DNA from 2 places in the Ruegeria sp. B10 genome. Region 1 is predicted to be linked to the other one. Evidence: riboswitches for the same ligand, from Rfam matches in the RefSeq annotation. Region 1 holds a riboswitch; the other holds the start of a gene.
The links. A riboswitch is a leader RNA that binds a small molecule or an ion and turns the genes downstream of it on or off. The one in region 1 is predicted to bind cobalamin.
Positions count from the first base shown of each region.

Region 2: another riboswitch for cobalamin. It lies ahead of ACR0J4_RS22520 (hypothetical protein); the one in region 1 lies ahead of nrdH (glutaredoxin-like protein NrdH).

Region 1 covers NZ_JBQFVP010000008.1:227,159-232,956, forward strand. Annotated here, with positions in the region: gene nrdF (class 1b ribonucleoside-diphosphate reductase subunit beta) at 1-410, opposite strand, end outside; gene nrdE (class 1b ribonucleoside-diphosphate reductase subunit alpha) at 423-2,546, opposite strand; gene nrdI (class Ib ribonucleoside-diphosphate reductase assembly flavoprotein NrdI) at 2,528-2,941, opposite strand; gene nrdH (glutaredoxin-like protein NrdH) at 2,957-3,178, opposite strand; cobalamin riboswitch at 3,264-3,455, opposite strand; gene ACR0J4_RS13250 (DEAD/DEAH box helicase) at 3,544-5,421, opposite strand; gene ACR0J4_RS13255 (hypothetical protein) at 5,659-5,798, shown strand, end outside.
Region 2 covers NZ_JBQFVP010000023.1:46,297-52,094, reverse strand. Annotated here, with positions in the region: gene ACR0J4_RS22530 (DNA polymerase III subunit gamma/tau) at 20-1,777, opposite strand; gene ACR0J4_RS22525 (phosphatase domain-containing protein) at 1,947-2,450, shown strand; gene ACR0J4_RS22520 (hypothetical protein) at 2,447-2,854, opposite strand; cobalamin riboswitch at 2,943-3,162, opposite strand; gene ACR0J4_RS22515 (alpha/beta fold hydrolase) at 3,323-4,180, shown strand; gene rsgA (ribosome small subunit-dependent GTPase A) at 4,224-5,252, opposite strand; RNA gene ffs (signal recognition particle sRNA small type) at 5,410-5,508, opposite strand; gene ACR0J4_RS22500 (bifunctional 2',3'-cyclic-nucleotide 2'-phosphodiesterase/3'-nucleotidase) at 5,548-5,798, opposite strand, start outside.

The DNA of each region.
Region 1 (5,798 bases):
GCCTGCAGATGGGGATTCTCTTCGGACCAGCGGAACGCCTCGTCGATTTCTTTGGTTGAACAGAGTGTCGAGAAGATCGAGGAATAGCTGCGCGCGTGAACCGCCTCCATAAAGGCGATGTTGGTCAGCACGGCCTCTTCATGCGGAGTGACTGCATCGGGCATCAGGGCAGGGGCACCGACCGTGTTCTGGATCGTGTCCAGCAGGGTCAGGCCGGTAAAGACGCGGATGGTCAGTTGCTTTTCATGGTCTGTCAGCGTTGCCCAGCTTTGGATGTCGTTGGACAGCGGCACCTTTTCCGGCAGCCAGAAGTTGACCGTCAGACGGTTCCAGACCTCAAGGTCCTTGTCGTCCTCAAGCCGGTTCCAGTTGATCGCGCGGGGGATCTTGGTTTGGATCATGTCTTTCATGTCAGTGGCCCCTTACAAACTGCAGGATACGCAGCCTTGCACCTCGGTCCCTTCAAGGGCCTCCTGGCGCAGACGCACGTAGTAGATGGTTTTGATGCCTTTCTTCCAAGCGTAGATCTGCGCGCGGTTGATATCGCGGGTCGTGGCCTCGGCCGGGAAGAACAGGGTCAGCGACAGGCCCTGATCCACATGCTCGGTCGCTGCCGCATAGGTGTCGATCAGCGCCTCTGGGCCGATCTCATAGGCATCGCGGTAGTATTCGAGGTTGTCATTGTTCATGAAAGCGGCCGGATAGTAGACGCGGCCAATCTTGCCCTCTTTGCGGATTTCGATCTTCGAGACGATGGGGTGGATCGAAGAGGTCGAATTGTTGATATAGCTGATCGACCCTGTCGGCGGCACCGCCTGAAGGTTGCGGTTGTAGAGGCCGTGTTTCATCACATCTGCCTTCAACGCTGCCCAGTCGTCACGGGTGGGCAGGGTCATGCCGTTGAACAGTGCCTTAACCCGCTCGCTTTCGGGCAGCCAGTCACGGGTGGTGTATTTGTCGAAAAAGGTGCCCGAGGCATAGTCTGACTTCTCGAACCCTTTGAAAGATGTCTTGCGTTCCTTTGCTAGTTCGCAAGAGGTGCGGATCGCGTGATAGGCCACGGTCGCGAAATACACGGATGTGAACTCGACCCCCTCAGGCGAGCCATAGTGGATATGTTCGCGGGCAAGGAACCCGTGTAGGTTCATCTGACCCAGTCCAATCGCGTGGCTTTCATCATTGCCCCGACGCACCGACGGCACCGAGTCTATTGCCGACATCTCGGACACCGCCGTCAGCGCGCGGATCGCAGCGCCGACAGTACGACCCAGATCGCTGCCATCCATCGTCTTGGCAATGTTCAGCGAGCCGAGGTTGCAGGAGATATCCGTGCCCAGATGGGAATAGCTGAGGTCATCGTTGAACTCGGACGCTTCATTGACCTGCAAAATCTCGGAACACAGGTTTGACATGTTGATCCGGCCCGCAATGGGGTTCATCCGGTTCACCGTGTCTTCGAACATCACGTAGGGGTAACCGGATTCGAACTGAATCTCGGCAATGGTCTGGAAGAATTCACGCGCATTGACCTTGGATTTCCGGATGCGCTTGTCATCGACCATCTCGTGATATTTCTCGGTCACCGAGATTTCCGAGAACGGCACGCCGTAGACTTTCTCGACATCATGCGGCGAGAACAGGTACATATCGGCGTTCTTTTTCGCCAGCTCGAACGTGATGTCGGGGATGACCACGCCAAGGCTCAGCGTTTTGATACGGATTTTCTCATCCGCGTTTTCGCGTTTGGTGTCGAGGAAGCGCATGATGTCCGGGTGGTGCGCGTTCAGATAGACCGCACCCGCGCCTTGCCGCGCACCCAGCTGATTGGCGTAGGAGAAGCTGTCTTCCAGCAGTTTCATCACCGGGATCACGCCTGAGGACTGGTTCTCAATGCCCTTAATCGGCGCGCCATGCTCGCGGATGTTGGTCAGCAGCAGCGCTACGCCTCCACCACGTTTGGACAGTTGCAGGGCCGAGTTGATGCCGCGACCGATGCTCTCCATGTTGTCTTCCAACCGCAGCAGGAAGCATGAGATCAACTCCCCGCGTGAGGCTTTGCCCGCGTTCAGGAAGGTGGGCGTGGCGGGCTGGAAGCGACCGTCGAGGATTTCCTCCATGAAAGACAGGGCCAGCGCCTCGTCACCGCGTGCCAGCGCCAGCGCGGTCATGACGACGCGGTCCTCATAGCGTTCCAGGAACCGCTGCCCATCACGGGTTTTCAGCGTGTATGAGGTGTAATATTTGAACGCGCCCAGAAAGGTCGGGAACCGGAACTTTTTGGCATAGGCCGCATCCCAGATCTTCCGCATGAAGTTCTTTGAATACTGGTCCAGAACGGCCTCTTCATAGTAGCCCTCGGAAACCAGATACCCGAGCTTTTCGTCCAGCGAGTGGAAGAACACGGTGTTCTGGTTCACGTGCTGCAGGAAATACTGCCGCGCGGCCATACGATCGGCATCGAACCGGATCTTTCCCTCACCATCGTAGAGGTTCAGCATCGCGTTCAACGCGTGATAGTCCTGCTCGTTTACGCTGCTGTCGAGCATAGGTTTCTCCCTAGGTTTTCCAGCCCGGCGCGGACGCGGGCGATGTCGGTCTCTGTTCCGGCCAGCTCAAACGTGTAGAGCAGCGGTACGTTGCATTTCTGGGCGATGATGCGACCGGCCAAAGCGTAGGTCGCACCGAAATTGCGGTTGCCTGTGCCGATCACTCCAAGGATCCCGGTGCGTCTGTCCGGGTCGTTCAGAAACCGGATCACCTGTTTAGGAACCGCCCCGCGCCCTTCGCCATCGGCATAGGTGGGGCTGATCAGCACGTATGGGTGTCCGGGGTCAGGCAGCGGGTCCATCCCGTTCGGAATGCGGAAAGAACTCAGACCCAGCCGCGAGACAAAGCGGTGGGTGTTTCCGGATTTCGATGAGAAATAGACCAGCGCCGGGATCGGCGCGGCCATGGATCAGGCCAGTTGGGCGATCATGTCCGGGCGGAAACCCGACCAGTGATCACTGCCCGCCACAACGACAGGGGCCTGACGATAGCCCAGCTCGGTCACATGGGTCATGGCGCTGTCGTCCTGGGTCAGATCGATGACGTCATAGGTGATGCCTTTTGCATCCAGCGCGCGGGTGGTGGCGGTGCATTGTACGCATGCGGGTTTGGAATATACGGTAATGCTCATGTCGTCCTCTGTCCTTTTAATGAATGCCGAGGACGTCGCGGGCAAAATGAACCCTGAACACGCCCCCGAACCCTCCGTTCGCGGTTTTCTTTCCTTGCTTACGGCAGGTCTCCTGGCTCGCGGATTGATGTTCGGACTGGCCTTCCCAAAAGCTCGCTTTCAGTGGCGTATTCAGCCGAACTATCCGCTTACAGTTGCGGGGGCAGCGCCGGTTTTTCACCGGTTTCCCTCTTAGCTTTCAACAGGAATCGAAAGAACCGAAGCAACACCATATTGGGGTTGGTGGTGGCGTGTTGTCAATATATGGTGTAGCAAAGAAAATAAATTTCTTCGCTTGCACAACCTGCCGCGGGCGCTAAGGCGGTTTACTTTTTCCGCTTGGGCACTGCGTTGCCACCCTTCATCGCAGCCGCACGTGCGCGGTTTTTCTTGCTGCTTGGCTTGCCTTTGGGCGGAGGCGGGCCTTTCGGACGGCGCGCGGGCTTCTTGTGCTGATCGCCCGAGGGAGCCTCATCCCGTTTGGGCCGCGTTTCGGGTTTGGGTTTCTCGGCCGGCTTCCGGCGCGGTTTTGCGGGCTGAGGCTCAGCCGCGCGGGCCGGGCGTTCAGCACGTTCGGGGCGCTTCTTGCCTTTGAAGTCGCGCTTGGGGCCTTTGCGGCCACCACCGGAAAGGGCGGGCGGTGCGTCCAGTTGCACCAGGGTCTTGGTGCCTTCGACGGTCATCTCGGGGCCGATGGCCTTCAGGAAACCTTCGACACTGCTGTCGCGAATCTCGATGTAGCTTTCGGTGTCAGCAATGCGGATCGCGCCGATGTCGTCTTTGGTGATCTTGCCCGCCTTGCACAACATGGGCAGCAGATAGCGGGGCGAGGCGTTTTCGTTGTGTCCCTCCGACAGCGAAAACCACACGCTTGGGCCAAAGGGCACGTTCGGCTTGGGCGCGGCATCTTGCGTGTCGCTCAGTTCCTCCGGGGCGGAGTGTTTGCGCCCGTATTGACGCAGATAGGCCGCCGCCAGCTGCTGCGGTGAAAAGCGCGAGACCAGATCATCAACCAGTGCGCTTTCGCCCTCGGTGACATCCACGGTCCAGTCGTCCGAACTGAACATCCGCTGCATGTCCTGCGCCTGAACTTCATCGGCCGAGGGCGCAGACCCCCAATCTGCTGTCAGCTTGGCGAATTTCAGCAGGCGCTGCGCTTTTTTGAACGAGGCAGGCGGAACGATCAGCGCGCTGACGCCTTTCCGCCCGGCGCGTCCGGTTCGGCCCGAGCGGTGCAGCAGCGTTTCATGACTGTTCGGCAGTTCCGCATGGATCACCAGATCAAGGTTCGGCAGGTCGATGCCGCGCGCGGCCACATCGGTCGCCACACAGACGCGGGCGCGCCCGTCGCGCATGGCTTGCAGCGCGTTCGAACGCTCGCTCTGCGTTAGCTCGCCAGACAGGGCCACGACCGAGAATCCACGATTCGACAGTCGCGCCGTCAGGCGGCTGACCATGGCGCGAGTGTTGCAGAAGATAATGGCGTTGGGGGCCTCGTAGAAGCGCAGCACGTTGATGATTGCGTTCTCACCATCGCGCGGGGCCACATTCATCGCGCGATATTCGATATCGGCATGTTGCGTGCGCTCGCTGACGGTGCTGACGCGCTCGGCATCGCGCTGGTAGCGGGCGGCGAGGGAGGCGATGGCGCGAGGAACCGTAGCGGAAAACAGCAGTGTCTGACGCTCGGAGGGCGTCTGTTCCAAAATAAACTCAAGATCTTCGCGGAAGCCCAGGTCGAGCATTTCATCGGCTTCATCCAGAACCACGGCGCGCACAGCAGTCAGGTCAATCGACTCGCGCATGATATGGTCGCGTAGGCGGCCCGGCGTAGCGACCACGATATGCGCACCACGGGCCAGCGCCCGCCGCTCATCTCGCATATCCATGCCGCCGACACAGGACGCGATGAACGCGCCTGCATCCGCATACAGCCATGCCAATTCGCGTTTGACCTGCATCGCCAACTCGCGCGTTGGTGCTATGACCAGCGCCAAAGGCGCGCCAGCCGCTTCGAATACATCCGCGTCGCGCAAAACGGTTGGGGCGATGGCAAGGCCGAACCCAATGGTCTTCCCCGATCCTGTCTGCGCTGAAACCAACATGTCGCGGCCTTGCAGGTCGGGCGCGGATACAGCGGTTTGGACAGGGGTCAGCGTGTCATACCCTTTGCGATCAAGGGCGTCTTGAAGTGTTTGTTTCATGGCTCGGCTCATTGGGATGCTGCGGTCACCCTCAGAGCGTCTTATACGCGGATGATCGTCGAAGGGCTCTCCTTACCGAGTGAGGCGCCGGATGTATAGAGCGGAAAGCGGGCAGCACGATCAAACACAGCATGAACGCTTGATGAAGGTTCCTTCAGGAAAGTTGTAACCCGTCGCACTCCTACCAATCTGTTGAACACAGCCAGAGATAGCACCGATTTCAGGGAGAAAGAGACCATGACCAGATTTATGACTGCCGGAGCAGCCGCTCTGGCCACGAGCTTAGCCCTTGGTACTGCCGCTGCTGCCGAAACCACGCCTGATCTGCGCGGTGTTTGGACGGCCAGCCAGACTACAGTTTCGCCGTCGAATTCGGC
Region 2 (5,798 bases), on a different contig from region 1:
GTTTGGTTTTGTATAGAGGTCAGTCTTCTTCGAAAGGATCCCATTCATCTTCGACCTCGGGCAGGGCTTCGGTCTCGACTTGGGCGGCGCGTTGTTCCGGTGTTTCGATCCGGGTGATTTTGGCCTTGGGAAAACTTGCCAGAACGGCCTGAACCAGCGGATGCGCCGAGGCCTCTTCTTTCAGAGCCAGTTCCGCTTTATCGCGGATTTCGGCGATCGTCGGAGCGTCGCCATCCGATACAATGGAAACCGCCCATCTGTTGCCAGTCCAACGTTGCAGGGCTGATCCCAGCCGTGGTGCAAGATCGGTCGGAGCTTGCGACGATGGTGTGAATTCGATCCGTCCTGGCTGGTAAGAGACCAGCCGCACGCCGTTTTCGACCTCGACCAGAAGCTTGACGTCTCGGTTGTTCCGGATCAGCTCGACCACATGTTCGAAACTTGGGTATCGCGCCAGTGCCGTCTGTGTATCTTGCGCCAAGGCGGCGACGGGTCCGCCGCCGGACCCGCGTGGCGCAGGGGCGTAGCTTGTAGCGGCGCGGGCTTCGACCGGGGCCGCGCCGTTGCTTTGAATGGGCATCCCACCACCAGGTCCGCCGTTGAGGGGCGGAGGTGTATCCTGCAGCCGTTTGATCAACTCTTCCGGGCTGGGCAAATCAGCCACGTGAGTCAGTCGGATCACAGCCATTTCGGCAGCCATCATGGCGTTCGGGGCGGCTGAGACCTCCTCAAGCGCCTTCAACAGCATCTGCCACATCCGAGTCAGTACCCGCATGGGGAGGGCATCGGCCATTTGCTGGCCGCGGGCGCGTTCATCCGGGGAAACAGTGGGGTCTTCTGCTGCGTCCGGGGTGATCTTCACGACCGAGACCCAATGAGTGATCTCAGCCAGATCACGCAGCACGGCCAGTGGATCAGCCCCCTCGGCATATTGGCCACCAAGCTCGGTCAACGCCCCTGCAGCATCGCCCCGCAGTATCATGTCCATGAGGTCCAGAACCCGGCCACGATCCGCCAGGCCCAGCATCGCGCGTACTTGATCTGCCGTCGTCTCTCCGGCCCCGTGTGAGATCGCCTGATCCAGTAATGAGGTGGCGTCGCGGGCAGATCCCTCAGCAGCGCGAGTGATCAGCGCCAACGCGTCCTCGGCAATCTCAGCACTCTCAGCTGAGGCGATCTTGCGCAGCAGGCCGATCATATCCTCGGGTTCGATCCGGCGCAGGTCGAAGCGTTGGCAGCGCGACAGAACCGTGACGGGAACCTTGCGGATCTCGGTTGTGGCGAAGATGAACTTCACATGCGCCGGCGGCTCCTCGAGCGTCTTGAGCAGCGCGTTGAAGGCGCTGGTCGACAGCATGTGGACCTCATCGATGATGTAGATCTTGTAGCGGGCCGAGGCTGCGCGGTAGCGAACACTGTCGATAATCTCGCGAATATCATTCACGCCGGTGCGGCTGGCGGCGTCCATCTCCATTACGTCGACATGACGGCCCTCCATGATGGCGACGCAGTGCTCACATTGGCCGCAAGGCTCGGTCGTGGGTCCGCCAGTTCCGTCCGGTCCGATGCAGTTCATGCCTTTCGCAATGATCCGTGCGGTCGTGGTTTTACCGGTTCCGCGAATGCCTGTCATGACAAAGGCTTGCGCGATGCGATCCGCCTCGAACGCGTTTTTGAGCGTGCGGACCATCGCATCCTGACCCACCAGATCGGCAAAGGTTTCCGGGCGGTATTTTCGGGCGAGAACCTGATAGGCGGGGCTGTCTGAGTCGGTCATGTCTGCTCTGGCGGATTCGGAACGTCACCGCAGCGTAGAGGCCTGCGCCGCCCGCGTCCACATGAGTTGAAGAACGATTTTGTTTTGGAAACCGGCGCGTCAGGGGTACACTCTGCAGATTGTGAATCAAGCCTAAAGTCAGGATCAACGCTTCCGGGGGGATGCTGTCATGACGAATTTGGTCATTCATGCTTTGCAAGTGGGCGGGGGCACACTTGCCCTAACGTCGATGCCGGGAAAGGGCGGCGACTATGCAGGCGACCTTGAAACGATTGGAGATTGGAGGCCGGGGCTCGTGCTTTCGATGACAACCGAGGCCGAGCTGGTCCAGTTTGGAGCCCGCGATTTTGGCCGCGACGTTCAGGGGCGCGCCAGCCGCTGGGTGCATCTGCCGATTCAGGATTTCGGCGTGCCACCGTCAGAGGTTGATGCGCAATGGCCCGATGTTAGTGCCGCGGCGCGGCAGGCTTTGTCTGGCGGAGGGCGCGTGCTTGTCCATTGTCAGGGCGGATGTGGTCGCTCTGGCATGGTGGTGCTGAGGTTGATGATCGAATGCGGCGAGGCTCCAACCCAAGCGCTGGATCGGTTGCGCAAGCTACGCCCCTGCGCGGTCGAAACCGATGCGCAGAAGCACTGGGCCACCTTGCCCGCCCGAGCTTTGGCAGACTCCTAAGCCGACAGTTGCAGTTCCGCCGGGGTCGTTTTGCGCGGCGCAATCACTGATGCCTCGAGCATGGCGCAGGGCAGGGATGTCATCGCTGCGCTAGGCAGGCTGCTCGTTTCGGTTCCGAACATAAGGTCGGCGTAGCGATGGAGGGTCTCGCTGTCGGCATTAGGGTCCGCTCCGCAATAGACCCGCACCCGAGACTGGCTGGCCCGAAACCGGGCGTGGCAGCCGTCCGTGCAATGGGTCAGGTCGCTGCTGCCTTCGATTTCGAAATCCGATGTGGTCGCCGGACCGGCTTGGTCCAGTGCGTCAACCATCGAACGCGCCAGCCGTGCCAATGCAGGGCAAGTCTTGCCGGTATGTTGGCAGATGGTTGCTGAGAACCTATGTGTCTTCGTCTTCCAGATCATCCTGCGCCCTCCGCGCGGTGGACAGGGGCTGGGATCAGGTGGGGCAGATAGGGTCTGTCACGGCCTGCCCGGACACCCCGCCCGAGTTTGGGTTATGTTGACGATGGCAGGTCTCCTGACTTGCGGGTCATCGCTTTGCCGACCTTCCCGGCCTTTCGGCCAGTGGCTCTTCGACATCGCTCACCGCTTACAGTTGCGGGGGCAGTCGCGGATTTGGTTCGTCCCGAGCAAGCCGGGGAAAACCGCACCGTGTTCCCTTTTCATCCCGACTTCTTGTGAAAGCCGGGAACCATCGAACCATCGCTAGCGTTCATAACCATTCTGAGTCAAGTTGAACTTTCTGCGCTGCGGAAAGACGATCCGCAAAGTGGACGCGTGGTCAAGCGGGATCGCAGTTGACTTGCATGGGCTGTCTGGGGTCAAGTTGCAATGTGAACTCATCAGTTCAGTTTTCCACCGAGGATGCCCATGTTGGATGCAAACCAAACAGTGCTGATCGAAGATGTTCAGATCCCGGTGGGGGATGGTGCCCTGTCCGGGCGGATCTACCGGCCCGTGGCGCAGCCCGAAACCGTAGTGGTGGTCAACAGCGCGACAGGGGTTCCGCGAGACTACTACAAGCATTTCGCACAATGGTTGGCCTCGGATCGTGATATCGCCTGTCTGATCTACGACTACCGGGAATTCGGGCATTCGAAATCGGGCCCACAGCGTCGGTCGAAGATTTCGATGGCCGATTGGGCGTTGCAGGACATGCCCGCCGCGCGGGCCGAGATGCGCCGACGGTTCCCGCTGTCGCAGCAATGGTCAGTTGGTCATTCGCTTGGAGGGATGCTGGGGCCAGTGCAGCCGGATATCGACAAGATTGATCGCATGATCTGCGTCTGTTCTGGCCTTGTGAAGTTGGGCGATCATCCTTGGCCGTACCGCGCTCTGGCCGGGTTGTTCTGGTATGGGCATGTGCCTCTGGTCGTGAGCGGCCTGGGGTATTTGCCGGGCAAGGCACTTGGGTTTGGAACAGACCTACCGCCTAAGGTCTATTGGCAATGGCGCAAATGGTGCACCGCGCCGCAAAGCTATCTGCCCGAGATCGGAGACACACTGCCGCAAGCTACGTGGCAGGATGCTGACGTTCCCGTCGACCTTTTTGCCTTCACAGATGATGAGATGGTCCCAGAAGCTGCCGTTTGGCGGTTGGCCGAGCTTTATGGTCCAAAAGCACGCCGTCACCTGTTGTCACCGGAAGAGTTTGGTGTTCGGGAGATCGGCCATATCGGTGTGTTTGCCCGCCGAAATGCGGTGCTCTGGCCACGATTGATCGCTTGATGGGGGGCGCCGGCGGACCGACGCCCCTTTTTCAGCCCGTGTTTCAATCGCCGCGCCGCGCGGATTTTCCGTGCATCGCAGATCGGACCATCTTGCCGAAAGCCTTGTCGCGTGCCCGCGCCTCGGCCACGGTCTCAGAGTTGCGCTGATCCTCGCGCCTCAGCTTGCGCCAGCGTTCCAACCGATCTGCATCCAGTGTGCCTGCTTCAATCGCCGCCTGCACAGCGCAACCGGGCTCGGCCTCATGCTGGCAATCCGAGAACCGGCAGGTTTGGGCCAGCTCCAGAATGTCCGAGAACACTTCGTCCACCCCGTCCTGCGCGTCGAGCAGGCGCAGGGCGCGCATGCCGGGGGTGTCGACCAGCCAACCGCCATTTTGCATCGGATGTAAGGCGCGAGACGTCGTGGTGTGGCGGCCTCGGGCGTCATCCTCGCGGATTGTGGCTGTTGCCTGATCCTGCCCGGTCATTCCGTTGGCGAGCGTTGTTTTGCCAACCCCGGATGACCCGACCAAAGCCGCTGTCTGACTCGCCGGACACCATGCCAGAACCTGCTGCAGGTCTAACGCTTCATGCGCGTTGACCGTCAGGACTGTCAAAAACGGTGCCAGCGCTTCGGCCTGCTTGGCGTAGGCTGCGGGGTCCGAGCAGCTATCTGCTTTGGTCAGGACCACGACAGGATAGCAGCCCGCCTGATGCGCCAGTGCCAGATACCGTTCGAGCCGGGGCACATTGAAATCCGCATTGCACGAGCTGACGATGAACAGCACGTCAACATTGGCTGCGATCAGTTGCGCCTCGGCTCCGGTTCCGGCAGCACGGCGTTGCAACAGGCTGCGCCGGTCAAGCAGATGCTGAACGCGATTCTTGTCATCGGCCAGCACCCAATCGCCAACCGTAAAATCGCCAGTGGAATGACCAGGGGCCAACAGAGGCATTTCACCGGTCTCGTTCATCCCGACCAGACGGTCCCGGTGAACGGCGGTGATACGAAAAGGCATGAATTGTGCGTGCGCCGCGTGCTGTGCGGCGAAGTGAGAGGACCATCCCAGGTCTGAAAGAGTAAAAGACATTGGTTTGCCTGTGTTCAGATATAGCAATCCCATCGGATGGCAGACGCGCATCCGTTGGTGATGTGTTCAGGCAATCGGAGAGTTGGGTTTAGAACCGATCTGCCCGAAGGGTGTTTGCTACAATCATAAAGCCCTCCTGCGGCTGATGGTTTATACAAAGTGAGAGGTTGGACATCGACCCAAGCGGGGCTCGTTGTGGCTGCTTCCTTCCGGACCTGACCAGGTTGGCGAGGCGCTCGCCCGCGCCAACCTCTCAAGGCCTGATATAGGGAAGCGATGTGAAAATGACAACCCGTCACAAGGTCAGTCGTATCCTTTCAAAGCCCTCGGCATCAGGCTCCAGCAATTCTGGGGAATATTCGCTCAGCTCGGGCAAAAACTTCAACGCTCCGCTGCCGGTTCTGAGGATCGTGTGCGCACCATTTAGCGGAGCGAAGGAGAACGGGTAAGGAGCCTGATCCAGAGGGTCTGCGGGTAGGTGATCTGACAGGTAGTCGCGTAGTATCTCTTTGATATCCCTAGACGGCAGCGGAATGGTCCGGGCCT